DNA from 4 places in the Streptomyces sp. NPDC043427 genome. Region 2 is predicted to be linked to each of the others. Evidence: riboswitches for the same ligand, from Rfam matches in the RefSeq annotation. Region 2 holds a riboswitch; each other region holds the start of a gene.
What was found. A riboswitch is a leader RNA that binds a small molecule or an ion and turns the genes downstream of it on or off. The one in region 2 is predicted to bind cyclic di-AMP.

Region 1 (7,069 bases), on a different contig from region 2:
GGCCATGTCCCCGCGCCTCCCGTTTCACACGTGCGTACGTCCCCGCACACGGTACGGGACCGAGTACGGGGACGTACGTACGACTGGCTAAGGCGTGACCCGGTTCGGGTCAGCCCTGGGCGCTCAGCCCTTGAAGCGCGGGAACGCGCTGCGGCCGGCGTACACCGCCGCGTCGTCGAGGATCTCCTCGATGCGCAGCAGCTGGTTGTACTTGGCGACGCGCTCGGAGCGGGCCGGGGCGCCGGTCTTGATCTGGCCGCAGTTGGTGGCGACGGCCAGGTCGGCGATGGTGACGTCCTCGGTCTCGCCGGAGCGGTGGGACATCATGCACTTGAAGCCGCTGCGCTGGGCGAGCTCCACGGCGTCCAGGGTCTCGGTCAGCGAACCGATCTGGTTGACCTTGACCAGCAGGGCGTTGGCGGCGCCCTCCTCGATACCGCGGGCGAGACGCTCGGGGTTGGTGACGAACAGGTCGTCGCCGACGAGCTGGACCTTGTCGCCGAGCTTCTCGGTGATGGTCTTCCAGCCGGCCCAGTCGTCCTCGAACAGCGGGTCCTCGATGGAGACCAGCGGGTACGCCTCGACGAGCTCGGCGTAGTAGTCGGTCATCTCGGCGGCGGAGCGCGTCTTGCCCTCGAAGACGTAGGAGCCGTCCTTGTAGAACTCGGACGCGGCGACGTCGAGCGCGAGGGCGATCTGCTCGCCGGGGGTGTAGCCGGCTTCCTTGACGGCCTCGAGGATGAGGTCGAGGGCCTCACGGTTGGAGCCGAGGTTCGGGGCGAAGCCGCCCTCGTCGCCGAGGCCGGTGGCCAGGCCCTTGCTCTTCAGGACCTTCTTCAGGGTGTGGTAGACCTCGGTGCCCCAGCGCAGCGCCTCGGAGAAGGACTCCGCGCCGATCGGGGCGATCATGAACTCCTGGATGTCCACGTTGGAGTCGGCGTGCGAGCCGCCGTTCAGGATGTTCATCATCGGCACCGGCAGCAGGTGCGCGTTCGGGCCGCCCAGGTAGCGGAAGAGGGGGAGGTCGCTGGCCTCGGAGGCGGCGTGGGCGACGGCGAGCGAGACGCCGAGGATGGCGTTGGCGCCGAGGGAGCCCTTGTTGTCGGTGGCGTCCAGATCGAACATCGCCTGGTCGATCAGACGCTGCTCGGTGGCGTCGTAGCCGACCAGCTCCGGGCCGATCTGCTCGATGACGGCGAGGACGGCCTTCTCGACACCCTTGCCCTGGTAGCGGTTCGGGTCACCGTCGCGGAGCTCGATGGCCTCGAAGGCGCCCGTGGAGGCGCCGGAGGGGACGGCGGCACGACCCGTGCTGCCGTCGTCGAGGCCGACCTCGACCTCGACCGTGGGGTTGCCTCGGGAGTCCAGGATTTCCCGGGCTACGACGACGTCGATGGACGGCACGAGCATCTCCTTCTTGGGATGTGACGCTGGAAGTGCGGGGCCCGCGGGCCTTGCGACTAGAGCCTAACCGCCCCCGCGGCATCGGCATCCGACCGACCGCCCCGTGGACAGGCTGACCGTACACATTGTTCCCGGCCGGAACAAAGAGCGCACGGAGATTGCGGGCGAAGGGCGGGCAAAGAAAAACCCCGCTCCGGTGCGTACGGGGGAAGACGCACCGGAGCGGGGAGCCCGCGTCCTGCTTCGGACGGAAGCTGTCGGCCCGGCTTACTTCAGGTGAAGCTGCTGGCCCGGGTAGATGAGGTTGGCGTCCTCGACGATGTCCTTGTTCAGCTCGAACAGCTTCTCCCAGCCGCCCGCGACCTTCTGCTTCGTGGCGATCGAGCTGAGGGTGTCACCCGCGACGACCTTGTACTCGCCGTCACCCTTCTTGACCTTCTTGCCGGTCGGCGTGGTGACGGTCTTCTTGGCGGCGGGACGCTCGGAGGAGCGGGAGGCCTGCTGCTCGGTCGAGCGGGTGCTGGTGCCGCTGTCGTTCGAGGAGCTGCTGGAGTTGCTGGAACCGCTGGAGGAGGAGCCGCTGCCGGAGGAGGTGTCGGTGCTGCCGCTGGAGGAGGCACCGGACAGGCCCTTGCCGCAGACCGGCCAGGCACCCTTGCCCTGGGAGGCGAGGACCTTCTCGGCGACGGCGATCTGCTGCGCCTTGGAGGCCTGGTTGGCCTGGGAGGCGTACTGCGTGCCGCCGTACGCGGCCCACGTGGAGGCGGAGAACTGCAGGCCGCCGTAGTAGCCGTTGCCGGTGTTGATGGACCAGTTGCCGCCCGACTCGCACTGGGCGACCGTGTCCCACTCGGAGGTGGTGGCGGCGGAGGCGTTGCCGGCCGCCATCAGCGGGGCGGCGACAGCGGCGCCGGTCACACCGGCGATGGCGATGGCGCGAGTGGCCTTGGACGGACGACGGTGCTTGCCCTTGCCGGAAAACAGCATGGTTGGATCCCCTCACCGACGCCTGCGAGGTGAGCTGTCGGGTTCGGGCCGGTTGAGTTGCCCGGCCGCACCTCTCACGAGGCGCGGCTTCACCCCAAGCCGGATCCGGTCTCAATGTCCGGGCCCGGCACTTACCTTGGGTCCCCCGCTCCTGCCTACGGCGCTTTACGCGACGACTGTTCCCGTACGGCCGCTGGCAGGATTCGGCGTTGCGGCAGCCGGGGCTCGTGTTGGCGAGCGGTCATGACCGTAGACACGCCGTCCGCGGAATTTCAAAGACGATCAGGGCTTCTGAGACTCATCCCACACTTTCGCCAAATTGGACATTCGGCGCGAAGTAGGGCGTGAACTCCCGCCACTTTTCGCCCTATTCAGCCCCGACTCGGAGGGTCTGACCGGCGGAGATGTTGTTCGGGTCGGCGCCGATCGCCTGCTTGTTACCGGCATAGAGCGCGGACCATCCGCCGTCGAGGCCAAGGGAGTCGGCGATGGACGCCAGGGTGTCACCGGGACGGACGGTGTAGGCGTGACGACCGGAGGAGGCGGTGGCGGCTCCACCGCCCGTGGCCTCGTCGGCACTGTTGCCGCGGTGACGGCCGGTGCCGGTGGAATCGGCACTCACGGAGCCGGTGTCCACAAGACTCCAGGAACCCGCACCCTGCTGCGCATTGTCCGAATCGTCGGACTTGCCGGATGCGGGGTCTTCCGTGGGCGAGCTTTCGGGGCTCCGTGAGTCCTTGGCGCCGGAATCCGCGGACGAATCAGACTTCGCGGAATCATCCGACTTGGGAGATGAAGGGGACGAAGGGGACGGCGACGCGGAGGATCCGGTCGCGGATTCGTCGGGGGCGCCGGCGTCCGAGGACCCTTCGGGTGCCTCGGGGGAACCTGAGGCGTCGGAGGAGCCGGAGGAGTCCGATGAGTCGGATGATTCGGATGAACTGGGCGAACTGGACAGGCCCAGGCCCCGGGAGGGCACGTCGTCGGCCACGCCCGTGTCCACGTCGGCCGAGCCCGAGTCGTTTCCGAGCCCGGAGAGCAGTCCACAGGTGGGCCAGGCGCCGGGGCCGATGTCGGCGAGGATCTTCTCGGCGACGGCTATCTGTTGGGAACGGCTGGCCTTGTCGGCGCTGGAGGCGAATTCGAGGCCGCCGTACTTCTCCCAGCGCTCCTGGGTCAGATGCAGCCCGCCGTAGAACCCGTTGCCCGTGTCGGCGCTCCACGCTCCGCCGGTCTCGCAGTCGGCCACCTTGTCCCACGTGGTGCCGTCGGCCGCGCTCGCGCCGGTGGCACCGAGGAGCGGGATGGCGATGGCGGAGCCGGTCACCCCGGCCGCGACGAGAAGAGCCGGAGCCTGACGAGGGCGACGGTGGCGACCGTTCCCGGAGAGCATGCGGTGACCTTTCGCGAGACAGCACTTACCCACGCGGCGAGTGAAGCCGAGGTGCCGCGTTGACGAGTGAACGTATCGACAGCCGATCACTTGTCACAAGTTAATGCCGCGTAGATCACGTGAAGATCACAGAGTTGAATGCATGTCACCCTGGCGCATCGGGTACACAGCGCACTCGCTCGATCACCGTGTGGGCGTGAACTCCACGGGCAGTGTGCGCAGTCCCCGCATGATGAGTCCGCCACGCCACCTCAAATCGGCCGGATCCTCCCCGAGTCGCAGGTCGGGAAGCCGGGTGAGCAGTGTGGCGAGCGCGGTCTGCCCCTCCAGACGGGCCAGCGGCGCGCCGAGGCAGTAGTGGATGCCGTGCCCGTACCCGAGGTGCTGGTTGTCCCGCCGACCGAGGTCGAGGACATCCGGCTCCGCGAACCGCTCCGGATCCCGGTCCGCGGCGGCGAGTACGACGAGGACGGGGTCCCCGGCCGCGATGTCCTGCCCGCCGATGCTGAGCGGCTCGGTGGCGAAGCGCCAGGTGGCGAGCTCGACGGGGCCGTCGTAGCGCAGGAGTTCCTCGACGCCGGTCTCTAGGAGGTCGGTGTGTCCGGCGGTGAGGGAGTCCCGGAGGCGGGCTCGTTGCTCGGGGTGGGTGAGGAGGGCGTACGTGCCGTTGCCGATGAGGTTGACGGTCGTCTCGAACCCGGCGAACAGCAGGATGAACGCCATCGCGGCGGCCTCGTTCTCGGTGAGGTGCTCGCCGTGGTCGGAGGCGCGGATCAGGCCGGAGATGAGGTCCTCGCCGGGCGCGGCCGTGTCCGGGAGGGCCTCGCGCTTGCGGTGGATGAGGTCGGCGAGATAGCCGCGCATCTTCTTCACCGACCGCGCGACCCCGCCCCGTGGGCCTCCCCCGTGCCGGATCATCATGCCCGCCCAGTCCCGGAAGTCGTCCTGGTCCTCACGCGGCACGCCGAGCAGGTCGCAGATCGCGTAGATGGGGAGAGGGAACGCGAACTCGTGGATGAGGTCGGCCGAGCCCCGGTCGGCGAACTGGTCGATGAGGTGGTCGGTGAGCTCCTGCACCCTCGGGGTGAACTCGGCGACCCGGCGGGGCGTGAAGGCCTTGCTGACGAGCCGTCGGAGCCTCGTGTGGTCCGGCGGGTCGATGTTGAGCAGATGCGTCATCAACTCGGCCTTGCGCTCACCGGGGATGCCGGTCTTGCCCTTGGCGTGCGCGGGTTCGTCGTGATGCGCGGGGTTCTTGCTGAGCCGCTGGTCGGCGAGGGCTTGCTTCGCGTCGACGTAACGGGTGACCAGCCATGCCTCGACGCCGCTGGGCAGCTTCGTACGGTGCACGGGGGCGTGCTCACGCAGCCAGGCGTAGGCGGGGTAGGGGTTGGTGGCGAACTCCCAGGTGAAGAGGTCGGGGGCGGGGGTGGGGGGCTGGGGGTGGTTGGTCACTCCTTGACCGTAGCTCGCTTTGCGGTCATGTCCGCCAGGGCCTTACGGGCGGTTGGGTGCCCCATGCTGGCAGCCTTGTGGTACCAGATGATGGCATCGCTGGTTTTGCCCTGCTTTTCGAGCAGGGCTGCTAGGCGGTGGGCGCCGTAGGGGTCACCGAGGTCGTGGCTCAGCTGGTAGAGGTTCCGGGCGTCTGCCAGGTTGCCCTGCTCCTCCAAGCTCATGCCGACGTTCGTTACAACCGACGGTTGGAGGGACCTGCGCGCGAGCAGCTCTCCGGCAGCGGCATCCTGCCTGACCTGGGACACATGACGCGCCGCCTCCTCCAGCAGCTCGGCCGCCTGCCCGGCCTCTCCGTCACCCCCGTCCGCGGCCTTCCGCAGCCAGTGCTCGGCCAGCGCAAGGTGGGCCTGCCCGAGGAGGCGCCCCTCACGGCCCCCCGGGCTCCGCTCCGCCGCCGCCCGCAGATACGGCAGCGCGTCCTCCGCCTCCCCCCGCGCCAGCAGTAGCTCCCCGACGCGCGCCGCAAGCTCCGTCTTCCCCGCGTCCGCCGCCTTGCGGTACCACTCCAAGGCCGTGGCCTCGTCCTCCGCCGCCTCCCCGAGCAGGCCCAGCATGCTCATGGCTTCGGGGTCGCCCTCCTCGGCCTTGGGGGCGAAGAAGGAGTCGGCGGTGCTACGGACGTTGCGGTGCACGTCGGTGTCGGAGCGCGTCCCGTCCAGCGCGCAGCGCCAGATGGCGAGCGGCATCGGCTTCGACGCGGGGTCCCGCAGGACGTCCGCGACCAGTGAGCCGTACGGCCGCAACGTCCCGTCGCTCTCGTTCCGCACCAGCAGCCCCGTGACCCCGTGCCGCTCCTCGGTCGCCCACGTCAGCGCGTCCGCCGGCGACTCCCGCTCCGGCCGCCCCGACACATGGCCCGGCCCGTAGCAGCCGCTCGCCGCTTCCAGTAGTTCCTGCGGTATGCCCCCGGTGATCCCGCAGCGCACGAGGTCGATCGCGGCCCTTACAACCAGGTGTCCGAGCGGGTGCCTGCTGTTGGAGTAGGCGGCGTGGTGCCACATCTCCCAGAGCTCGGGGCCGACGGCGAGGTACTGGGTGACCCCGCTGTCGCCTCGCCACTGGATGGCGTCGACGAGCCGGGCGTCGTCGGTCACCTCCGCGAGCCGTTCGAGCTCGGCCTCGCTCCAGCGTGAACTCAACCGCACCGGCCTGGTCCCGCCCAGGAGACGGGACGCCGGTCCGCCGCCGAACCGGTGCTTCTCGTACTCCTCGTCGCTCATCGTGGCCACCACCGGTACGCCGAGCCTGTTCAACTCGTCCAGCAGCCCCATGTCCAGCCCCTGGTCGCCGAGGTGGCGCTCCAGTTCGTCGAGCCAGAGGACGTACGCCCCCGGTCGGGCACGGAGTAGGCCGGGGAGACTACGGAGGTCCGTGCCGGGAGGGGGTGCGTAGACGCGGGTGTGGAGCTCAAGGTGGTTGAACATGGCCGTCCAGGCGGTCCTCGACTTGCCTGTGAGGGAACCGCCGGTGATCACGAGCAGACCGTCCCGTTCGTGCCACCCCCGCAGGGCCTCGTCCACATCCCGCGTGATGTAGCACGCGAGCCCGGACTCCTCCCCCAGTCGCCGCGTCTGTCGCACCCCGAGCGTCACCGGGTTGACGTCCTCGAGAGTCGGCCAACTGTAGGGGTCGGGCAGCCCGGCGCCGGGCTGCGGCCCGTAGTTGTACTGCTTGCCTATGACCTGCCCGGGGAACGTGCCGCCCCGGAAGTCGAGGTGGTCGCCGGTCACGGGCGGCTCGTTGACGGTGGCCGGGCCGGTGGAGCCG
Region 2 (7,069 bases):
GACATCGCCGGCCTTCGCGTCGCCCGCGTCGGTCAGGCGGTCTATCTCGTCGGCGACGAACTGCGCCTCGTCGTGCTCCGTGTCGGCGACGTAGCCGGTGATGCGGGCGCCCGTGCCCGCCTTGGTCCACAGGTTCTTCGGGCGGCGGGACTCGTTGCGCTCGATGACCGCGTTGGCCGCACTGAGGATCGTCTGGGTGGAGCGGTAGTTCTGCTCCAGCAGGATCGTCGTCGCGTCCGGATAGTCCTCCTCGAACTGGAGGATGTTGCGGATGGTCGCACCGCGGAAGGCGTAGATCGACTGGTCGGCGTCACCCACCACGCAGAGCTCGGCGGGCGGGACGTCGTACTCGTTGGGCGGCACGTCGACGGGGTGCTCGGAGGTGCCGACGAGCTCGCGGACGAGGGCGTACTGCGCGTGGTTGGTGTCCTGGTACTCGTCGACGAGGACGTGCCGGAAGCGGCGGCGGTAGTGCTCGGCGACGTCCGGGAAGGCGCGCAGCAGGTTGACCGTCGTCATGATCAGGTCGTCGAAGTCGAGGGCGTTCGCCTCACGCAGCCGCGACTGGTACAGGGCATAGGCCTGGGCGAGGGTCTTCTCGAAACCGTCGGTGGCCTGCGCGGCGAAGTCCTCCTCGTCGATCAGCTCGTTCTTGAGGTTGCTGATCTTGGCGCTGAAGGACTTGGGCGGGAAGCGCTTGGGGTCGAGGTCCAGGTCGCGGCAGACCAGGGCCATCAGGCGCTTGGAGTCGGCGGCGTCGTAGATCGAGAACGACGACGTGAAGCCGAGCTTCTTGGACTCGCGGCGCAGGATGCGCACACATGCGCTGTGGAAGGTCATCACCCACATCGCGTTCGCGCGCGGGCCGACGAGCTGCTCGACGCGCTCTTTCATCTCGCCCGCGGCTTTGTTGGTGAAGGTGATCGCGAGGATCTGGCCCGGGTGGACGTTCCGCTCGCCGAGCAGGTGGGCGATGCGGTGGGTGAGCACGCGGGTCTTGCCGGACCCGGCGCCGGCCACGATGAGCAGCGGGGTGCCGGAGTGCACGACGGCGGCGCGCTGGTTCTCGTTCAGCCCCTCCAGGAGCGCGGCCGGGTCCACCACCGGGCGCGGGGCGCCGTCGCGGTAGTACTCCTCCCGGTCCGGCGGCACGTCGAACTTCCCGCCGAACAGATCGTCCGGGATCGGCTCCGGTACGTGATCGTCGTCGGGCGGCGGAGGCTCTTCCCCATGGCCCTTCGGGGCCTGGAGGTCCGCCAGGAAGCTGTCGTCAAAGAGGCTGCTCATCGCTCTCCGAGTCTAGGGCGCCCCACCGACAACGGGCCGCCACCCCGAAAACATCCCGGAAAACCCGCCCTCACACCCTGCGGAACCGCTCCGTCACGATCGGCGACGAACCTGCTTCGCGAGCGCAAATACGCCCAAGCCGTCACAGACATCTCCACATGGGCCCCAACAAGTAAAGCCCTGACCCCAGGTCACGAAAATGTATCGGGCATATCACCCATCAACCTTCACAAGGGCCACACCAGTTGGCTACCGTGCCGGGCAGGCCGCACGACCCCCACCGGCGAACGTCGCCGGGCCGCGCGGCCTCCGCCGAGTCCGCCCGCGCCGCAGTGCCGGCCGGAGCCGGGGACCCACCGAGACCTTGGGGTGAATCGGCCCACTCCCCTGACGGGGACAAGGCCGTAGGGCAACCCTTCCGAACCACCCGCCCGAACCCGACAGCTAACCCGGTAGGCGGACGATGGAAGGAGTCGCCTCCCTTGGCGTCGCAGCACCGCAAGCCCCGCTCCGCGGGCAAGCGCGTGGCGGGCATACGCACGCCCGCCCTCGCCACGGCCGCCCTCACCTCCGTGGCCCTGCTCTCCCAGACGGCCAACGCCGCACCCGCGGACGACAAGCCGAGCCTCGAGGAAGTCGAGAAGAAGGTCGACGACCTCTACCGCCAGGCGGAGTCGGCGACCGAGAAGTACAACGCGGCCAAGGAGAAGACCGCGAAGCAGCGCGAGCACGTCGACACCCTCCTCGACGACGTCGCGAAGCGCGCGCAGAAGCTCAACGAGGAGCGCGAGCGGCTCGGCTCCTACGCCGCGGCCCAGTACCGCACCGGCGCGGCCGCGCCCGACACCGCGACCTTCCTGCTGGCGGACTCCCCACAGGACTACTTCGACCAGACTCAGCTGATGGACCGGATGACCGGCCGTCAGAAGAAGGAGGTCGACGACTACTTCGCCGAGCAGTCGGCGACGATGGAGAAGCGCCAGGAGGCGAGCGAGAGCCTCGCCACGCTCACCGACTCGCAGAACGACCTGAAGACCGCCAAGAGCACCGTCCAGAAGAAGCTCGCCGACGCGCGCGGGCTGCTGTCGAAGCTGACGGCGGAGGAGAAGGCGCGGCTCGCGGCGATCGAGAAGCAGAAGCAGGAAGCGGCCGCGCGCAAGGCGGCGGAGCTGGCGAAGCAGCAGGCGGCGCAGCAGAAGGCCCAGGAGGAGGCAGCAGCCCAGCAGGACAGCTCCTCGCCGTCCTCGTCCCCCTCGTCGTCCTCGTCCTCGTCGACGCCCACCGACTCCTCGTACGCCACCAAGGCCGAGAAGGCGCTCGCCTTCGCCCGCGCGCAGATCGGCAAGCCGTACGTCTGGGGCGCCACCGGCCCCGACTCCTACGACTGCTCCGGCCTCACCCAGGCCGCCTGGAAGGCCGCCGGCGTGGACCTCCCCCGCGTCACCTACGACCAGGTCAACGCCGGCACCACGGTCTCCCTCGCCAACGCCCAGCCCGGTGACCTGGTCTTCTTCTACGACGACATCAGCCACGTCGGCATCTACATCGGCAACGGCATGATGATCCACGCCCCGAAGCCGGGCGCGTACGTCCGCGAGGAGTCCATCTACTACGACGGCGAATCGGGGATCCACAGCGTCGTACGACCGGCCTGACCCCGCCGGGGCCGACCGGGTGGGGGCACGCGCGCGTGGAGCGCCTTTCCGCGCCCGCGGCGAGGTGGCTCCTTAGCATCGGGGCATGCCCCGCCCCTCCCCCCTCCGCGCCTGGTGGGCGCAGCGCTCACCGGCGACAGGCGCCGCTGTCATGGCGACCGGCATCGTGGCGGTCGGCCTGCGGTTGGCGGGGTACGAGGCGCTGTCCCGGATCGCGCTGGGAGCGGCGTCCGCAGCGTGGCTGGTCCTGGCGGTGCTCTTCGCCGTACGGCTGCTGTGGGAACGCGAGCGGTGGGTGGCGGAGGCGGCCACGCCGGACGTGCTCACGGCGGTCGCCGCCACCACCGTGCTCGGCACCGGTTTTTCGGCCCTGGGGCAGCAGACCGTCGCGGCGGCTCTGCTGGCGCTGTCGGCCGCGCTGGGGCCCGGCCTGCTCCTCGCCGTCGTACCGCACTGGCGGCGGCGCATGCCGGGGACGGTGTTCCTCGGCTGTGTGGCCGCGCAGGGGCTCGCCGTGCTGGCCGCCGCCCTCGCCGGGGCCGAGGCGGCCGACTGGCTCGCGCACGCCGCTCTCGTGCTCTTCTGGCTCGGCCTGGCCCTCTACTGCGCCGCGCTGTTCTGCTTCGACCTCCGGCAGGTGACCGTGGGCTCGGGCGACCAGTGGATCGCGGGCGGCGCCCTCTCCATCTCGGCGCTCGCCGGGTCGAGGCTGCTCGTCGCCGACAGCGCGCGCCTGTACCTGTGGAACAACGACGACAGCCGGGTCCTGCGCACCGTGACGGTCGGCCTGCTCGTGCTCGACCTGTGCTGGTACGCCGTACTCGTGGCCGCCGAATGCGTCCGGCGTCGCCCGCACTACGACGAGCGCCGCTGGGCGACGGCGTTCCCGATGGGGATGACCGCGGCGGCGATGCTGTCCGTCGCCGACGCCCTGGACGTCTCCTGGCTGAAGGTGCCCGGTCAGGCCCTGCTGTGGATCGCGGTGGCGGTGTGGTCGGCCCTCGCCGGGGGCGCGGTGCGGGCGGCCTCGGCGGCCGTCCGGGCCGAGGTCACGTCCACAGCACCGCGATGAAGACGTTGGCCGTGGTCAGCGCGCCCACCAGCCCGAACAGGCCCTTGTCCACCTTCTCGTCGTCCCGCTTCACATAGACGAGACCCAGGATCACGATCAGCAGGGCCAGCTTCACGCCGATCTTGATGTTGTTGACCGGCTGGTCGTCGGCCTGGTTGAGGCCGACCAGGATCACGCCGGTGACCAGCATCGTCAGCGCGCCGTGCAGCATCGCGGGGACGAAGCGGGCCGTGCCCTGGCCCATCGCCTTCATCTGTGTGAGGAAGCCGCCGAGGAGGGAGGCGATGCCGATGATGTGCAGGCCGACGAAGAGATGGATGAGTACGTCCATGGAGCCGGAGCCTAATCAGGGGCCGGCGAGCGCCCGACACCGGCCCGCTCGAGATACGTGCAGGACGTTGCATATATGCGCCATAGCACTCCGTCAGGGCCACGTACCCCGGATTCCCGACATCGGTCATTGCTCTGTGTGAAGGCGCCGAGCTGGGAACGGGATCACGGTCACTTACGGTCACCCTTCGGTCCACTCACGCCAGTTCCGCACAACCCGTCACAAGTGCGTCACTCTGCGTCCTACCGTCCTCCCTCAGGTGACCGGCTCCCCACCGCCGCCCGGGCCAGGGGCGGCAGTCGGCCACCACCGCCGAGAAGGTCCGGCGGCGGCTCGCTCCCCCTGTGCAGGCCGTCGCCGGACGCGGAACCGTCTCCGGCGGTCGTACGTCCGCTCCCCCCGCGGCTACGTCCCCTCGACGGCCGTACGCTCTCCCCCGGCGTACGGACATGGCGGTCGTACGAAAGGACGTGCAGGTCCACGTGGCAGCGCACCGCAAGCCCAGACAGCGCTCGTTCAGCGGCAACACGGCTAGGACAGCAGCAACGTTCGCGCTGGCGGGCGCGGCGACCGCCACCGGCTTCGACGGAACCGGACACGCCGAGCCGAATCTGACGCCGGCGCAGGTCAAGGCCAAGGTGGACCAGCTGTACCAGGAGGCGGAGGCCGCCACCGAGAAGTACAACGGCGCGAAGGAGAAGACCGAGGCGACCCAGCAACGGCTGAACTCCCTGCGGGACCAAGCCGCGCGCAAGGAGGAACGGCTCAACGTCGCGCGTGAGGCGCTCGGTTCGATCGCCGCGTCCCAGTACCGCAGCGGCGGACTCGACCCCGCGCTGCAACTGGCCCTCTCCGACGACCCCGACCAGTACCTCGACGGCGCCGCCTTCGCCGAACGCGCCGGCCACCGGCAGGCGGGCGCCGTCGCACGGGTGCGCAAACAGCTGCGCGAGATCGAGCAGTTGCGCGGGGCCGCGCGCGTCGAGCTGACCTCGCTGAAGTCGCAGCAAGCGCAGCTGCAACGGCACAAGAAGACGGTCACCGGAAAGCTGGGCGCGGCCCGGCGGCTGCTGTCCCAACTCGGCGCCGAGGAACGCGCGCGGTTCGGCGCGAAGGGTTCGGGCGGCTCGGGCACGGACCGCGCCTCACGCGACGCGACGAGCACCCGCGACAGCCTCCAGGCCCCCGGATCGGCGGCCGTCGGTGCCCCCAACTCCCGTGCCGCCGCGGCGGTCGCCTACGCCTACAGCAAGCTCGGCAGCCCCTATGTGTGGGGCGCGACCGGCCCCGACTCCTTCGACTGCTCCGGCCTCACCCAGGCCGCCTACCGCTCCGCAGGCATCTCCCTCCCCCGCACGACCTACACTCAGATCAACGTCGGCCAGCGCGTTTCCCGCTCCGAACTCCTCCCGGGCGACCTGGTGTTCTTCTACTCCGGCATCACCCATGTCGGCATCTACATCGGCAACGGCATGATGATCCACGCCCCCAACCCCTCGGCCCCCGTAAGGGTGGCCCCGCTCGACGAGATGCCGTACGCGGGGGCGACACGGGTGGTGTGACGCGGGTGGTGAGACGCGGGTCAGACCAGGCGCCGTGCCGTCGCCCAGCGGGTCAGCTCGTGTCGGTTGGACAGCTGGAGCTTCCTGAGGACCGCCGAGACGTGGGACTCGACCGTCTTCACGGAGATGAACAGCTGCTTGGCGATCTCCTTGTACGCGTAACCCCGGGCGATCAGCCGCAGCACCTCGCGCTCGCGCTGGGTGAGGCGGTCGAGGTCCTCGTCGACCGGCGGGGCGTCGGTGGAGGCGAAGGCGTCCAGGACGAACCCGGCGAGGCGCGGGGAGAAGACCGCGTCACCCTCCTGGACCCGGAAGATGGAGGCGACGAGGTCGGAACCCGTGATCGTCTTCGTGACATAGCCCCGCGCGCCGCCGCGGATCACCCCGATCACATCCTCCGCCGCGTCCGAGACGGACAGGGCGAGGAACCGCACGGGCTGCTCGGCGTCGGCCATGAACGGGGCGCAGCGGCGCAGGACCTCGACCCCGCCGCCGCCCGGAAGGTGAACGTCGAGGAGGACCACCTCGGGCCGGGTCGCGGTGATGACCGTGACCGCCTGGTCCACGTCCGCCGCCTCGCCGACGACCTCGACGCCGGTCTGCGCGGTCTGGCCGATCTCGGCCTGTACGCCGGTACGGAACATGCGGTGGTCGTCGACGAGCACCACGCGCACATGGCGTCCGCCCGCGCCGCCCGTGGACTGCTCGGGCTCGGGCGCCTCCCCCGCTCCCGCCGTGGTGTTCTGCTCGGTCGGGTCGCTCATGACGTCTTCTCCGCCCTCTCCATCTCCAGCTCGACCTCCGTGCCGCCGTCGGGCACCGCGCGCAGCCGCGCCGTGCCGCCGTTGCGCTCCATGCGGCCGATGATCGATTCTCTAACGCCCATGCGGTCGGCGGGTATCGAATCGAGGTCGAAGCCCGGGCCTCGGTCCCGGACGGACACGAAGACCGTCCTGCCCTCGACTTCTGCGTAGACCTGCACGGCGCCGCCCTCGCCACCGTACTTGGCGGCGTTCACCATCGCCTCGCGCGCGGCCTGCATCTGTGCGCTGATCCCTTCGTCGAGCGGGCAGTCGCCCACGACCACGACCTCGATGGGGACGCCGTGCTTGTCCTCTACCTCCGCGGCGTTGCGCCGGACCGCGTCGGCGAGGGTGGTCGG
Region 3 (7,069 bases), on a different contig from region 2:
GAGCGGTGAGCACCCCCACTGGGCGCCCGCCCCGCTCGCCGGGCCTCCCGCCCCCCCTCACGCCACCGCTGAGATCCGCGTCCTGATGTCGTCCGGCGACAGCGTGCCCTTGGCCGTCACATGGTCGCCCGAGGACTCCCCGCGCAGCCGACGGCCGATCCACGGCACCAGGTACTCGCGCGCCCAGTGGACGTCGTCGCGCCGCACCTCGAGCGTGCCGCGCACCGGGAGCGGCGGCCAGGGCTGCTCCGGGTCGGCGGGTATCTCGAGGCCGAGGGCCTGCCCGGCGCGCAGCGCCACGCGCGTGTGCCCCTCGGGAGAGAGGTGCAGCCGGTCGTGATCCCAGGCCCGGCGGTCCTGGACGGACTTCAGGGACCACAGGTCGAGCACGGGACAGCCGTACCGGTCGGCGATGGCGCGGACGTGCCCGTTGTAGGTGGCGATCTTGCCACGCAGGTGCTTGAGCACGGGGATGCCACGGGTGTCGAAGCCGGTCGTCACCATCACCGTGCCGGCCACCGCGGTCAGCGCCGTGATCGCCTGCTCGAAGCGCTCGGCGACCTCGTCCGGGTCCGTGCCGGGGCGCAGGATGTCGTTGCCGCCCGCACAGAAGGAGACCAGGTCCGGCGCGAGCGCGACGGCCTGCGGGAGTTGGTCCGCCACGATCTGGTCGAGGAGTTTCCCCCGGACCGCGAGGTTGGTGTACTCGAAGTCGCCCTCGGGCCGCCGGTCCGCGAGCAACACCGCGAACCGGTCGGCCCAGCCGACGAACGCCCCGTCGGGGCCGGGGTCGCCGACGCCCTCGGTGAAGCTGTCCCCCACCGCCACGTACGACCCGATCACTGATCTGCTGTCATTCTTCGAATCGTCTGCCACAGCAGTTCATGATTCACCCCCGAATGTGACCTACGCGACCGTAGGCAGGGGTTGACGGGCGGTGAGATAAGCCACTCCTAAAGAGTTTGCCAATCCGGGAATAAGGCCCACACCCGGAAGCCGCTGATACGGAAGTGGCTCCACGTCGTGCGGAACGCGAAGTGGCCGCCGGTGTACGGCTCCAGGTCGGTGTAGTCGAAGACGAGCCGCCCGTTGCTCCACCAGCGGACCGTGGAACCGGCCGACACGATGCGGACGCGGTTCGGCTCGTTCGCGACGAGCAGCGGCTCGGTGCAGTCGTGGAGCAGGGGGCGCACCCCGGCCTGGCCGACGTAACGGCGCAGTCGGGTGGTGGTGTTGGAGTTGGCGCCGTAGCCGACGTAGTACGTCTTGAGGTAGTCGTACTCGGCGAGCGCGCCGCCGCGCCGGGTGGCGAAAAGGTCGTCAGGAGAGCGGACGTCGACGGCGTTCCAGAAGTTGTTGAGGTCCGAGACGCGGTCGTTGAGGCCTCCGGCGGAGACGGGTGTGGCGGTGTACTCGATGGCGTAGGGGCCCGCGAGCGGTTTTCTGAACCAGATCGTGGCTCCGGCGGGTACGTCGACCTCCAGGGTTCCGCGGGAGGCGGTGACGATGCCGCCCTGCTCGAGTTCGACGGCCCACTGACGCAGGCCGTGACGGAAGTCGTCGTGGGCGATGAGGCGGCGGTGGCGGGGCGCGGCGCTCGCGGTGGTCACGGGGGCGAGGGCGGCCAGGGCGGCGCCGGCGGCGAGGGCACCGAAGGCTCTGCGCGTGCTCGTCACGGGTAACAGCTCCTCAGCGGGGCGGGACTACGGATGGAAAGCGCTTGCCGTCTGACGGGGATCACCTTCCCCCGCCTCCGCCCCCGCTGTCGACACCCCTGACGCCACCGCCACAGGACCGCAACGCGGCGATCGTCCACGACCGTGCCCGGACATACCGAAGGCCGGACCCGGGGATCGGGGGTCCGGCCTTCGGCAGCGTGTCAGGCAGATGGTGGCGCGGTCCGTCAGCCGACGGTGACGCCGTGCGAGCGGAGGTAGGCGACCGGGTCCACGTCCGAGCCGTAGTCCGGGGTCGTCCGGATCTCGAAGTGCAGGTGCGGTCCGGTCACGTTGCCGGTCGCACCGGAGAGGCCGATCTGCTGACCCTCGGTCACGGCCTGGCCCGCGGAGACGGAGATCGAGGACAGGTGGGCGTACTGGGCGTAGTAGCCGTCGTTCAGCTTGATGACGACCTGGTTGCCGTATGCGCCGCCCCAGCCCGCGGAGACGACCGTGCCCGCGGCCACGGCCTTGAGGGACGTGCCGGTCGGGACGACGAAGTCGACGCCGGTGTGGTAGCCGCTGGACCACATGCTGCCGGCCATGTGGTACGGGGTGCCGATGGTGGCGCCGACCACGGGGAGGGTGTAACCGCTGCCGGTGGAGGCGCCGTTGGACTGGGTGGCCGTGGTGGTCTTGGCGGCGGAGGACTTCGAGGACGTGGAGGTCTTCGAGGTCTTCGACGACTTCGAAGACTGCGGCGAGGTCGAGGACTTCGACGTCTTCGACTCCGAGGAGGAGGTCGTGCCGGTGCTCGTCTCGGCCTTCTTGCCCAGGGACAGCTTCAGGCCGGGGTGAATGAGCGACGGGTCGGAGCCGACGGTCTCGCGGTTGTCGGCGTAGAGCTTCTTCCAGCCGCCTCTGACGTGCTGCTCGTCGGCGATCTTCGAGAGGTAGTCGCCGGAGCGCACCGTGTAGATCCGGGCGCTCGCGGGGTCCGAGGCGGTCTTCTTCTCGGCCGCCTTCTTCTCCGTTACCGGAGCGGACTGGACGGCCTTTTCGGGAGCGGACTGGGAAGGCGCGGCGTGGGCGCCGGTGGCCCCGAGAAGGGGGAGGGCGAGCGCGGCGCCGCCGGTTCCGGCGACAGCGATGGAGCGGGTGAAACGTTGGGCCTTGGGACGGCGGTGCTTACCCTTCGCGGGCATGGCGAATTCCTCTCCGGCGCCTGCGAGGTGAGCTGTCGGGTGCGAGCTGGAGATGCCCGGCCGCGCCGAGGCGCGGCTTAACCCCAAGCCGTTCCGGGAACCGGAACAGGCGGTCTTACCTGTGGGTCCCCCGCTCCTGCCGTGCACGGGTCAGTGTGTGCGGTTCTCCGGACGGCGGCAGGATTGGGCGTCCGTCCGGATTGGTGGCGAACGTAAGCGACCAGGACGCAAAGGAACAAGCGGAGGGTTGCGCGGGAATGCGTTTCTCGTGATCCGCTGTGAGAATTCCCGGTGACACTCCGTGTAGTACGAAGGCACCGGTTCCTGTGAAAGCCCTTGGAAACCACATGAATTACGTGGACATGACGAGCAACTCACGGTCACGGATATGACGCTAATCACGTGACGTCGCTCCAGACCCCTTTCTTTCAGAGCGAGTTGGGATTAACCCCGCAATTCAGACAGAACTCTCAGATGCGACGCAGCCGGAGAACTGCCGCATCCAGGTCGCCCCGCAGTCCGGTACGCCATCCGTGATGCAACAGCACCGCCCCTCGATGAATTTCACCCGTTTCGAGGCATTCGTACGATGCTGTCGGGTCGAGCCCGCGCAGCCGCAGCGCCGGCACGGGCTCGCCGTGGTGCTGCGCCTGGAGCCAGGCCAGGACGACGGACTCGTCCCCGCGGACGTACTGCACGGCGCTGAGTCCGCCCCGCGGGGGCCGCAGCCGGTGGAGATCGCCGTGCTGCACCAGCGGGCGGATCTTCTTGTAGAGCTCCACCCACTCCCGGGCCTCCGCGAGCTCCTCCTCGGCCCACTGGGCGAGGTCGCCGCCGACTCCGAGGACGCCCGCCATGGCGCTGACGAACCGGAAGCGCAGGGAGCTGACCCGGCCGTTGAGCTGGGCGTTGGGGCTGTCGGTGACCCAGGCGGCCATGACCCGCGCGGGGTGGATCTGACTGAAGCCGTGCTGGATGGCGAGCCGGTCGAGGGGGTCGGTGTTGTCCGAGGTCCACACCTGGTCCGTACGGCTCAGCACCCCGAGGTCGATCCGGCCGCCGCCACCCGAGCAGGACTCGAAGGCGACACCCGGGTGGGCCGCCCGCAGCCGGTCCAGCAGGGCGTAAAGGGCGTTGACGTGGTCGACCCAGAGTCGCTGCGGGTAGCCCTCACCGGGCCAGCCGGCGTCGGTGAAGCAGCGATTGAAGTCCCACTTCACGTAGTCGATCGGGGCACTGGAAAGAAGGCTGTCGAGCTGCCGCCAGAGGTAGTCCTGGACATCCGGGCGGGCGAGGTTCAGTACGAGCTGATTGCGGAACTCCGTCCGCTTTCGTCCCGGTTGGTACTGCACCCAGTCGGGGTGCGCCCGGTACAGCTCGCTGTCCGGGTTCACCATCTCGGGTTCGACCCAGATGCCGAACTGCATCCCGAGCGCGTGGACGTAGTCGGCGAGCGGCTTCAGCCCGCCGGGGAAGCGGTCGGGGTTGGGCCGCCAGTCGCCGAGCCCGGCGCGGTCGCTGGTGCGCGCCCCGAACCAGCCGTCGTCGACCACGAACAGCTCGACGCCGATGGCCGCGGCCCGCCGCGCCAGCGTGGCCTGCTGCTCCTCGGAGATGTCGAACTCGGTGGCCTCCCAGGAGTTGAACAGCACGGGCCGGTCCCGGTCCGCGTCGGGAACGACGTAGGTCCGCTGGTAGCTGTGCCAGGCCCGGCTCGCCCCGCCGAAGCCGCCGTCGCTCCACAGGCCCGCGAAGACCGGCGTGGTGTGGACCTCTCCTGCCGCGAGCCGCAGCAGGCCCGAGTCGTCGTATCCGGCACCGCCTGTGATCTGCACGCGCGCGTCGGGAAGCTGGGCCACGGCGATCCGCCAGGAGCCGGACCAGCCGAGCGCGCAGCCGTAGACCTCGCCGCGCTCCTCGGTCGCGTCGGTGTCGAGGGCGACCCAGGGCAGGTGCTGGTGACCGGTGTGACCGCGCCGGCTCCCGATCACCTTCTCACCGTAGGTGAGGGGGGAGGACGTCAGCCGGGACTCGGCGGCCCAGCGGCCGTGCAGGTGCGACAGGCGCCAGCCCTCGCGGTCGGGCAGGGTCCAGGTGGCGGAGTCGGCGCGCAGCAGCTCCAGGGGCTCGGGTCCCTGGTTGTCGAGGGTGACCCAGCGCTCGACCACGTCGTCGCGCATCCGGTAGTGCAGCGTGACGACCAGCCCGGCGTCCCGGAAGCGCAGGCGCAGGAGGTCGCCCTCGGTGTCGTACGCCTCGAAGCGCCACTCGGTGCCGCGTCGCTCGTCGGTGCGCACGGACAGCGCGGGGCGGGTGAAGCGGGGGCCGCCCTCGACGGGGTACTCCTCGCGGCCGTCGAGCGGGGACTCGAAGGGCCAGTAGTCGGGCAGCGGGCGGACGGCCAGTGCCTCGGCGTCCGCCATGGCGATCGAGGGGCCCCAGTGCAGGTGGAGCAGCTCGTCGTCCTCGGTGACGTGGACGGCGTAGCTGCTCGTGGGTCCCGAGAGCAGCCACGTACGGCCGTTTTCCGCGATCTCCAGCATGAGGCCTCACAGGTCCGAACAGGTGCGATCAAGCACCAACATCATCAAGGCCCGAGGGCGTCACCTGCAACGTCTGTGGACAACTCGTCGTCGCGGGGTGTCGCTCCAGGACCGGCCTGTGGACAACTCGTTGGCCTCCACACCGGTGTCGTATGGTCGAGACCGCACCCCGTCGGCCCTTCGACGAGCCGCGCAGGCGGGGCCGACTGGGAGGAGCCCCCGTGACGCAGCAGGTCCCGTCGACCGAACCCGAGCTGGCAGGAGTGCGCAACTTCCGCGACGTGGGCGGACTGCCGACGGCGGACGGACGGCGGGTGCGGTACGGGGTGCTGTTCCGCAGCGGCCATCTCGCGCACGCCACCGACGAGGACGCCGCGTTCCTCGCCTCCCTGGGCCTGCACACGATCTTCGACTTCCGCAACGCGGCGGACCAGAAGCTGGAAGGGCAGGACGTCGAGCTGCCGGGCGTGCGCAATGTGAACCTGCCGCTGTCCGACCCGGCGGACGGCGCCGAGTTCTGGAAGATGGTCCGTGACGGTCACGTCGACCAGCTGCGCGAGATCCTCGGCGACGGCAAGGCCGCCCAACGGATGATCACCTCGTATCGCAAGATCATCAAGGAGCGCACGGCCGAGCAGTCCCAGGTGCTGCACGCGCTCGCCGAGGACAGCGTCCCGGTCCTGATGCACTGTGCGGCCGGCAAGGACCGCGCGGGGTTGTCCATAGCCGTGACGCTGCTGGCCCTGGGCGTGGAGCGCGAGGCGATCGTCGCCGACTACCTGGAGTCGAACGCCAAGCACCGCCGTTACAAGGTGCACCGCGGCGGTTCCTCCGCCGGCGCCTACTCCCCCGAGGTCATGGAGCTGCTCAGCCCCCTCTTCGACGCCCGCGCCGCGTACCTCTCGGCGGGCTTCGAGACCATCGAGGAGACCTGGGGCGGCGTCGACGCCTACCTGGAGCAGGGCCTGGGACTCGCCCCCGAGACCCGGGAGCGGCTGCGCGAGCGCCTCCTCGACTGATCGGGTCTCGACCGATCGGGTCCTCCACTGATCGGGCCGCTACTTGCGGGCCCCCGCCTCGAACAGCAGCCAGATGAAGGCCGCGAGGAGGTGTCCCCCGGCGAGGTAGATGGCCAGCCGGACCCAGAGGGTGCGGGGGAACTTCTGCTCGAGGTCGCTCATGGCGTTTCTCCCGTGGTGGGGCCGAGGCAGAGCGTCGCCGTGGGGCTCTGCAACAGCGTGTGGACGAAGAGGAGTTCGACTCCGTCGGGGTCCCGCGCGGCGATGCGGTGCGGGGTCAACGAGTCGAAGTGGGCGCTGTCGCCCGGCCCGAGCCGGTGCGCGGTGTCGCCGAGGCGCAGGAGCAGCCGCCCCTTGAGGACGTGCAGCCACTCCTCGCCGGGGTGCACCCGGACGATGTCGCCCTGCGAGCCGTACGGCACATGCACGCGCAGGGCCTGCATCCCGCGCCCCGGGGCGCCGGCCTGCCAGTACGTCCAGCCGCCCGCCGCGGTCGGCTCCATGTCTGCGGCGCGCACGACGGCGTCCCGGTCGGCGGCCGTCTCACCGAGCAGCTCCGAGACCGTCGTACCGTAGATGCGGGCGAGCGCGAGCAGCATCGGCAGCGAGGGCTGGCGCTGCCCGGTCTCCAACCGGGAGAGGTG
Region 4 (7,069 bases), on a different contig from region 2:
CCGACGCCGACGACGGCGACGGAACCGGGCGTCAGCAGCCGTTGCACGGACCGCGCCTCGGCGCGGTGCTCGCGCGCGTACTGCACCGCGAGTGAGCGTTCGGTGGGTTCGAGGTCGAACTCCAGGCGTACGACGCCGTCCTCGAAGCTGCGCTTCTGGGTGTACCCGGCGTCCGTGAACACCTTGATCATCTTGGTGTTGGCGGGCAGCACCTCGGCGGCGAAGCGGCGGATGCCACGCTCGCGCGCGACCGCTCCGATGTGTTCGAGGAGGGCGGAGGCGACGCCGCGCCCCTGGTGGGCGTCCTGGACCAGGAAGGCGACCTCGGCCTCGTCGGCGGGGGCGGAGGCGGCCATGCCGTCGGCGCCGATGCGGTCATAGCGTACGGTGGCGATGAACTCGCCGCCGACCGTGGCCGCGAGTCCCACCCGGTCCACAAAGTCGTGGTGCGTGAAGCGGTGGACGTCCTTGGCGGACAGGCGCGGGTAGGGCGCGAAGAAGCGGTAGTACTTCGACTCGTCCGAGACCTGCTCATAGAAGCTGACCAGGCGCTCGGCGTCATCAACGGTGATGGGGCGGATGCGTGCGGTGCCGCCGTCGCGCAGCACCACGTCGGCCTCCCAGTGGGCGGGGTACTCGTGCCGGTCCGACGCGCTCTGCATGGGGCCCAGAGTACGGCTAGCGCTCGACAGGGGCGCGAGGCAGTCTGTGGAGGACGGAAGTCGGATCGAGGCCGAGGTTCGACGACCACATGGGGAACGGGACGCAGGACCGTTCCTGTCACGCTTCACGTGTGGAACACTGGTCTAGACAACCTGAGCACCGAAGGGCAGCATCACATGGCTGAGCGCCGCGTCAACGTCGGCTGGGCCGAGGGCCTCCACGCCCGCCCCGCATCCATCTTCGTCCGGGCCGCCACGGCCGCAGGCATCCCCGTGACGATCGCCAAGGCCGACGGCAACCCCGTCAACGCGGCCTCCATGCTGGCCGTTCTCGGCCTGGGCGCCCAGGGCGGCGAGGAGATCGTCCTCGCCTCCGACGCCGAGGGCGCGGACGCCGCGCTCGACCGTCTGGCGAAGCTGGTCTCCGAAGGCCTCGAGGAGCTGCCCGAGACCGTGTGAGCGTCGCTCGCAGCACGCGCGAAGCCGCGTCGCCCCTTCCGGGCGGCGCGGCTTCGCCGTTTCTCACGACGCTTTCAGGAGGAATTACCGCGGGCACACCCGGACGCGCGACCGGAAATTCTCGGCGCGCCGAAAAAAGGGCAGCGGAAATATGTCCCCACCGAATATCCCCCCTTTGTATACGGCCCCCGTGTTAATGCCGCTGGCCCGACATGTTTACGGGATGTTGCGAAGTCCTCACACGCTCCGGGCGCTCCCCGCCCAAAAAGCGCAGCCGGTGCGCGGCGGTCGCGCGCTCGGTGTGCAGCGCCGTGATCGTCCGCGCGCGCTCGCCGTCGCCGCGCGCCACCGCGTCCACGATCGCGCCGTGCTCCGCCCAGGACTCCACGGGGTCGGCCGGGGCGTCCACCGCGTACATCCAGGCGATCTTGTGGCGCAGCTGAGTCAGCGTGGAGGTCATCGCATGGCTGCCGGAGGCCTGGGCGAGCGTCTCGTGAAACCAGCTCCCCAAGGAGCGCAGGTCCTCGCTGTTGCCCCGTCTGGCCCGTTCCTGGCCCAGCCTGACGAGCCCGCGCAGCACCTTCAGGTGGGCCTCGGAGCGCCGCTGGGCGGCCCGGGAGGCACCGAGCGGCTCCAGGAGCATGCGCATCTCCAGCAGGTCGGCGGCCTCCTGCTCGGTGGGTTCGGCGACGCACGCGCCCGCGTGCCGCCGGGTCACCACGAAGCCCTCGGCCTCCAGCGTGCGCAGGGCTTCCCGCACGGGGACGCGAGAGACGCCGTAGCGGCGCGCGAGGAGTTCCTCGGTGAGCCGGCTACCGCGCTCGTAGACACCCGCGACGATGTCGTCCCGGATGGCCGTGCATACCGAATGCGCCGGAATACGCATGACCGACCTCCGCCTTAATCCCCGTGAAACGTCGACGATGGACGTGTGGTCAGTGACTCTATTGCAATGAGCCGGAATTTCCGATGGCGGGCCGGAATCCATGGATATTTTTTGGACAGCGGGGTCCCTGAAAACGCGAAAGCCCCGGCTCGGGGAGCCGGGGCCGCGGGATGTTCTGCGGTCTGTCGTCAGACGTTCAGGCCGTGCTGGCGGAGGTAGGCGACCGGATCGATGTCCGAGCCGTACTCCGGAGTCGTACGGGCCTCGAAGTGCAGGTGCGGGCCGGTCACGTTGCCGGTCGCACCGGACAGGGCGATCTGCTGCCCCGGGGTGACCTGCTGGCCCACCGAGACGCCGATGGACGACAGATGGCCGTACTGCGTGTACGTGCCGTCGCTCATCTTGATCACGACCTGGTTGCCGTAGGAGCCGCCCCAACCCGTCTGCACGACGGTGCCGGAGCCGACCGCGTGCACCGTGGTGCCGCTCGCGGCGTGGAAGTCGACGCCGGTGTGACTGCCGGAGGACCACAGGGAGCCGCCGGACTTGTAGCCGGTGGAGATGTAGGAGCCGGAGATCGGCGCCACGAAGGCGTTGAGGCGCTTGCGCTCGGCGGCGCGCACGGCACGGGCCTTGGCCGCGCGGACCTGCTCGGCCTCCTCGCGCGCCTTCTTGGCCTCCGCGGCGGCCTTCTTACGCGCGGCCTCCTCAGCCGCCTTCAGCTGGGCGGCCTCCTTCTGGGCGGCGGCCTGGGCGTCGACCCGGTCGGCGACCGCGTCGCCGACGGTGACGACGGGCATCAGGCCGGTCTGCTCGACGGCAGTGTCGGCGGCGAGCGCCGGTGCGCTCAGGGTGCCGATGACTCCGGTGGTGGCGAGCGCGGCGACGCCCGCGGCGCGGGCGGTGGTGCGCTTCATGCGGCTGGGACGACGGTGCTTCCCGGTGGCGCAGGTGAACGCCATGAAGATGAGTGGTCCTTTCCTTCCTTCTCGCCTACCGGGTTAGCTGACGGGTTCGGAGCAGGAAGGTCTCCTACGGGCCCCCTCGCGACACGCGCGGGCGTCCGATTCACCCCAGGGACTGCCTAGTTGGGTCCCCGGCTCCCCTGGCTCGCGCCGTACGGGGACTCGGCGATGACTGTCCGGTGCCGCGGTTGCGACGCATTGCCCGACGAACAGCCCGGATGACGCTAAGCGGGACCACTTTCAATCCTCAAACGGATCACGGCTTTTGTAGCGCATCCCACAGGCCAGACAGGCAACCTCTCCCCCAATTCGGACATCAGGGGCCCCTGGAGACGTTTCCGTCTCCAGGGGCCCCTGCGTTCCGCCGCTCGTGTGTGCCGCTACTCGGCGGACACCACCGTGACGGCGCCGATGCCGAGGGCCTCGACGGGCTCCTTGATCTGCGCGGCGTCACCGACGAGGACGGTGACCAGGCGGTCCACCGGGAAGGCGCTCACGGCGGCCGCGGTGGCCTCCACGGTGCCCGTCGCGGCCAGCTGCTGGTACAGCGTCGCCTGGTAGTCGTCCGGCAGGTGCTGCTCGACCTGGTCGGCCAGCGTGCTGGCGACGGCCGCGGCGGTCTCGTACTTCAGCGGCGCCACCCCGACGAGGTTCTGCACGGCGACATCGCGCTCGGTGTCGGTGAGACCCTCCGCCGCGAGCGTGCGCAGCACCGTCCAGAGGTCCTGCAGGGCGGGGCCGGTGTTCGGGGTGTCGACGGAACCGCTGATGGCGAGCATCGCGGCGCCCGAGCCGTCGGGGGCCGAGCGCAGGACCTGCCCGAACGCCCGCACACCGTACGTGTAGCCCTTCTCCTCGCGCAGCACGCGGTCCAGGCGGGAGGTGAGGGTGCCGCCGAGGCAGTACGTGCCGAGCACCTGCGCGGGCCACACGCGCGCGTGCCGGTCGGGGCCGATGCGCCCGATGAGCAGCTGTGTCTGGACGGCGCCGGGGCGGTCCACGATGACGACACGGCCGGTGTCGTCGGCGGTCACCGCGGGCACGGGCCGCGGCTGGGCCGAGGAGCCCGTCCAGGCGCCCAGGGTGTCGCCGAGGAGCGCGTCCAGGTCGACGCCGGTGAGGTCGCCGACGACCACGGCGGTGGCCGTGGCGGGGCGGACGTGCTTCTCGTAGAAGGCGCGTACGGCCGCGGAGTCGATGTTCTGGACCGTGTCCTCGGTGCCCTGGCGCGGGCGGGACATGCGCGACGTGACCGGGAAGAGCTCCTTGGAGAGCTCCTTGGCGGCGCGGCGGGAGGGGTTGGCCAGCTCGTGCGGGATCTCGTCGAGGCGGTTGCGGACGAGCCGCTCGACCTCGCTGTCCGCGAACGCGGGCGCCCTGAGGGCGTCGGCGAGCAGACCGAGGGCCTTCTCCAGGCGCGAGGCCGGGACTTCGAGGCTGAGGCGTACGCCGGGGTGGTCGGCGTGTGCGTCGAGGGTGGCGCCGCAGCGCTCCAGCTCGGCGGCGAACTCCTCGGCGGAGTGCTTGTCGGTGCCCTCGGAGAAGGCCCGGGCCGTGATGGTTGCGACGCCGTCCAGGCCGGCCGGCTCGGCCTCCAGGGGCGCGTCCAGGAGCACCTCCACGGCGACGACCTGCTGGCCGGGGCGGTGGCAGCGCAGGACCGTGAGGCCGTTGTCGAGGGTGCCGCGCTCCGGAGCCGGGAAGGCCCACGGCTTCGCGTCGCCCGCCTGGGGCTGGGGGTGGAAGTCCATCGTGGCGAGCTCGGTCACTGGGCCGCCTCCTCGTTCTCGTCCTGATCGGCGGGGGCTTCGGCGGCGGTCGGCTCGTAGACGAGCACCGCCCGGTTGTCGGGGCGCAGGCGGGCCTTGGCGACCTCCCGGACCTCCTCCGGCGTCACCTCCAGCACGCGCTGGACGGCGGTCAGGGCGAGCTGCGGGTCGCCGAACAGCACCGCGTAGCGGCAGAGTTCGTCGGCGCGGCCCGCGACCGTGCCGAGGCGGTCCAGCCACTCGCGCTCCAACTGGGCCTGGGCGCGTTCCATTTCCTCGGCCGTGGGGCCCTCCTCGGCGAACCGGGCGAGCTCCTCGTCGATGGCGGCCTCGATGACCGGCACCTCGACGTCACCGGAGGTCTTCACGTCGAGCCAGCCCAGGGAGGGCGCCCCGGCCAGCCGCAGCAGGCCGAAGCCGGCCGCCACCGCCGTGCGGTCGCGCCGTACGAGCCGGTTGTAGAGGCGGGAGGACTCGCCGCCGCCGAGGACGGTGAGCGCCAGGTCGGCCGCGTCGCACGCGCGCGTGCCGTCGTGCGGCAGCCGGTAGGCGGCCATCAGGGCGCGCGCGGGGACCTCCTCCTCGACGACCTCGCGCAGCTGCGCGCCGATGACGTCGGGCAGCGTGCCGTCGCGGGGCGCGGGCTTGCCGTCGTGGCCCTGGATCGAGCCGAAGTACTTCTCGATCCAGGCAAGGGTCTGCTCCGGGTCGATGTCGCCGACCACGGACAGAACCGCGTTGTTGGGCGCGTAGTACGTACGGAAGAACGCGCGCGCGTCCTCCAGGGTCGCCGCGTCCAGGTCGGCCATCGAGCCGATGGGCGTGTGGTGGTACGGGTGACCGTCCGGGTACGCGAGGGCGGTGAGCTTCTCGAAGGCCGTGCCATAGGGGACGTTGTCGTAGCGCTGGCGGCGCTCGTTCTTGACGACGTCCCGCTGGTTCTCCATCGACTCGTCGTCCAGGGCGGCGAGCAGGGAACCCATGCGGTCGGCCTCCAGCCAGAGGGCGAGCTCCAGCTGGTGGGCGGGCATGGTCTCGAAGTAGTTGGTGCGCTCGAAGCTCGTGGTTCCGTTGAGCGAGCCGCCGGCGCCCTGCACCAGCTCGAAGTGGCCGTTGCCCTTCACCTGGCCGGAGCCCTGGAACATGAGGTGCTCGAAAAGGTGAGCCAGGCCGGTGCGCCCCTTGACTTCATGGCGCGAACCGACGTCGTACCAGAGGCACACCGCCGCGACGGGGGTCAGGTGGTCCTCTGAGAGCACCACGCGCAGGCCGTTGGCCAGGCGGTGCTCGGTCGCTGTCAGGCCGCCGGAGCCTGCCTGGGCTGTGGCCGTGTGACCCATGGGCATGTACATCCCTTCGATCGCGGGAGCGGTCGTTCCGACCGCGGATTTCCTGCTGGTCCTGCCACTTTATGCAAGCGTGCGGACGGTCGGCGAAGTTCCCGGAGGTCGTACGCCGAGAGCGAGAAGCCGGTTGCGGGCGGCGATGGCGTAGCCTGCGGGCAGTCGTGCCGCAGGGCCGCCCCGGTGGGCGCACGCGGCGCCTCTCGGCGACGGCCGAGCGTTGCGCACCGGGTCCCGGCACGTGTTGTCAGTGCCACGGTCCACAATGGTCCACATCAGATCCCGTCAAACGCTTCAACCATGAGTGAGCCGAAGGCGACGTGAGCGCCCTGTAGGCGAGCGACCAGGAAACAGGAGGAGCCGGCAGCGATGGCCCGCCGCAGCACGAAGACCCCGCCGCCCGACGACTCGTACGAGGAGAAGATCCTCGACATCGACGTCGTCGACGAGATGCAGGGCTCCTTCCTCGAGTACGCGTACTCGGTCATCTACTCCCGTGCCCTGCCCGACGCCCGGGACGGCCTCAAGCCGGTCCATCGCCGCATCGTCTACCAGATGAACGAGATGGGCCTGCGCCCCGACCGCGGTTATGTGAAGTGCGCCCGCGTGGTCGGCGAGGTGATGGGCAAGCTCCACCCGCACGGCGACGCGTCGATCTACGACGCCCTGGTGCGCATGGCCCAGCCCTTCTCGATGCGGGTGCCACTCGTCGACGGGCACGGCAACTTCGGCTCGCTGGGCAACGACGACCCGCCGGCGGCCATGCGGTACACGGAGTGCCGCCAGGCCGCGGCGACGAGCCTGATGACCGAGTCGATCGACGAGGACACGGTCGACTTCACGCCCAACTACGACGGTCAGGAGCAGGAGCCGGTGGCCCTGCCCGCCGCCTTCCCGAACCTCCTGGTCAACGGCGCGTCGGGCATCGCGGTCGGCATGGCCACGAACATGCCGCCGCACAACCTGGGCGAGGTCATCGCCGCCG

Region 1: it holds a riboswitch for cyclic di-AMP, as region 2 does, so the genes downstream of both, AC067M_RS22830 (transglycosylase family protein) here and AC067M_RS06870 (C40 family peptidase) in region 2, are expected to answer to the same signal.
Region 3: it holds a riboswitch for cyclic di-AMP, as region 2 does, so the genes downstream of both, AC067M_RS28980 (M23 family metallopeptidase) here and AC067M_RS06870 (C40 family peptidase) in region 2, are expected to answer to the same signal.
Region 4: it holds a riboswitch for cyclic di-AMP, as region 2 does, so the genes downstream of both, AC067M_RS15135 (M23 family metallopeptidase) here and AC067M_RS06870 (C40 family peptidase) in region 2, are expected to answer to the same signal.

Annotation. Positions count from the first base shown of each region.
Region 1 is NZ_JBWKCC010000014.1:107,415-114,483, reverse strand. It holds gene AC067M_RS22840 (FtsB family cell division protein) at 1-6, opposite strand, end outside; gene eno (phosphopyruvate hydratase) at 124-1,404, opposite strand; gene AC067M_RS22830 (transglycosylase family protein) at 1,672-2,391, opposite strand; cyclic di-AMP (ydaO/yuaA leader) riboswitch at 2,396-2,564, opposite strand; gene AC067M_RS22825 (LysM peptidoglycan-binding domain-containing protein) at 2,759-3,784, opposite strand; gene AC067M_RS22820 (cytochrome P450 family protein) at 3,968-5,239, opposite strand; gene AC067M_RS22815 (tetratricopeptide repeat protein) at 5,236-7,069, opposite strand, start outside.
Region 2 is NZ_JBWKCC010000002.1:653,067-660,135, forward strand. It holds gene pcrA (DNA helicase PcrA) at 1-1,287, opposite strand, end outside; cyclic di-AMP (ydaO/yuaA leader) riboswitch at 1,603-1,761, shown strand; gene AC067M_RS06870 (C40 family peptidase) at 1,770-2,942, shown strand; gene AC067M_RS06875 (tellurite resistance/C4-dicarboxylate transporter family protein) at 3,028-4,014, shown strand; gene AC067M_RS06880 (hypothetical protein) at 3,992-4,345, opposite strand; gene AC067M_RS06885 (C40 family peptidase) at 4,828-5,907, shown strand; gene AC067M_RS06890 (LuxR C-terminal-related transcriptional regulator) at 5,928-6,671, opposite strand; gene AC067M_RS06895 (ATP-binding protein) at 6,668-7,069, opposite strand, start outside.
Region 3 is NZ_JBWKCC010000021.1:46,401-53,469, forward strand. It holds gene AC067M_RS28965 (TetR/AcrR family transcriptional regulator) at 1-9, shown strand, start outside; gene AC067M_RS28970 (SGNH/GDSL hydrolase family protein) at 58-843, opposite strand; gene AC067M_RS28975 (DUF6250 domain-containing protein) at 954-1,676, opposite strand; gene AC067M_RS28980 (M23 family metallopeptidase) at 1,904-2,863, opposite strand; cyclic di-AMP (ydaO/yuaA leader) riboswitch at 2,868-3,029, opposite strand; gene AC067M_RS28985 (alpha-galactosidase) at 3,334-5,406, opposite strand; gene AC067M_RS28990 (tyrosine-protein phosphatase) at 5,628-6,425, shown strand; gene AC067M_RS28995 (DUF6126 family protein) at 6,465-6,587, opposite strand; gene AC067M_RS29000 (helix-turn-helix domain-containing protein) at 6,584-7,069, opposite strand, start outside.
Region 4 is NZ_JBWKCC010000007.1:130,351-137,419, reverse strand. It holds gene AC067M_RS15150 (bifunctional acetate--CoA ligase family protein/GNAT family N-acetyltransferase) at 1-662, opposite strand, end outside; gene AC067M_RS15145 (HPr family phosphocarrier protein) at 840-1,121, shown strand; gene AC067M_RS15140 (GntR family transcriptional regulator) at 1,315-2,007, opposite strand; gene AC067M_RS15135 (M23 family metallopeptidase) at 2,196-2,969, opposite strand; cyclic di-AMP (ydaO/yuaA leader) riboswitch at 2,984-3,150, opposite strand; gene AC067M_RS15130 (M16 family metallopeptidase) at 3,353-4,741, opposite strand; gene AC067M_RS15125 (M16 family metallopeptidase) at 4,738-6,087, opposite strand; gene AC067M_RS15120 (DNA gyrase/topoisomerase IV subunit A) at 6,454-7,069, shown strand, end outside.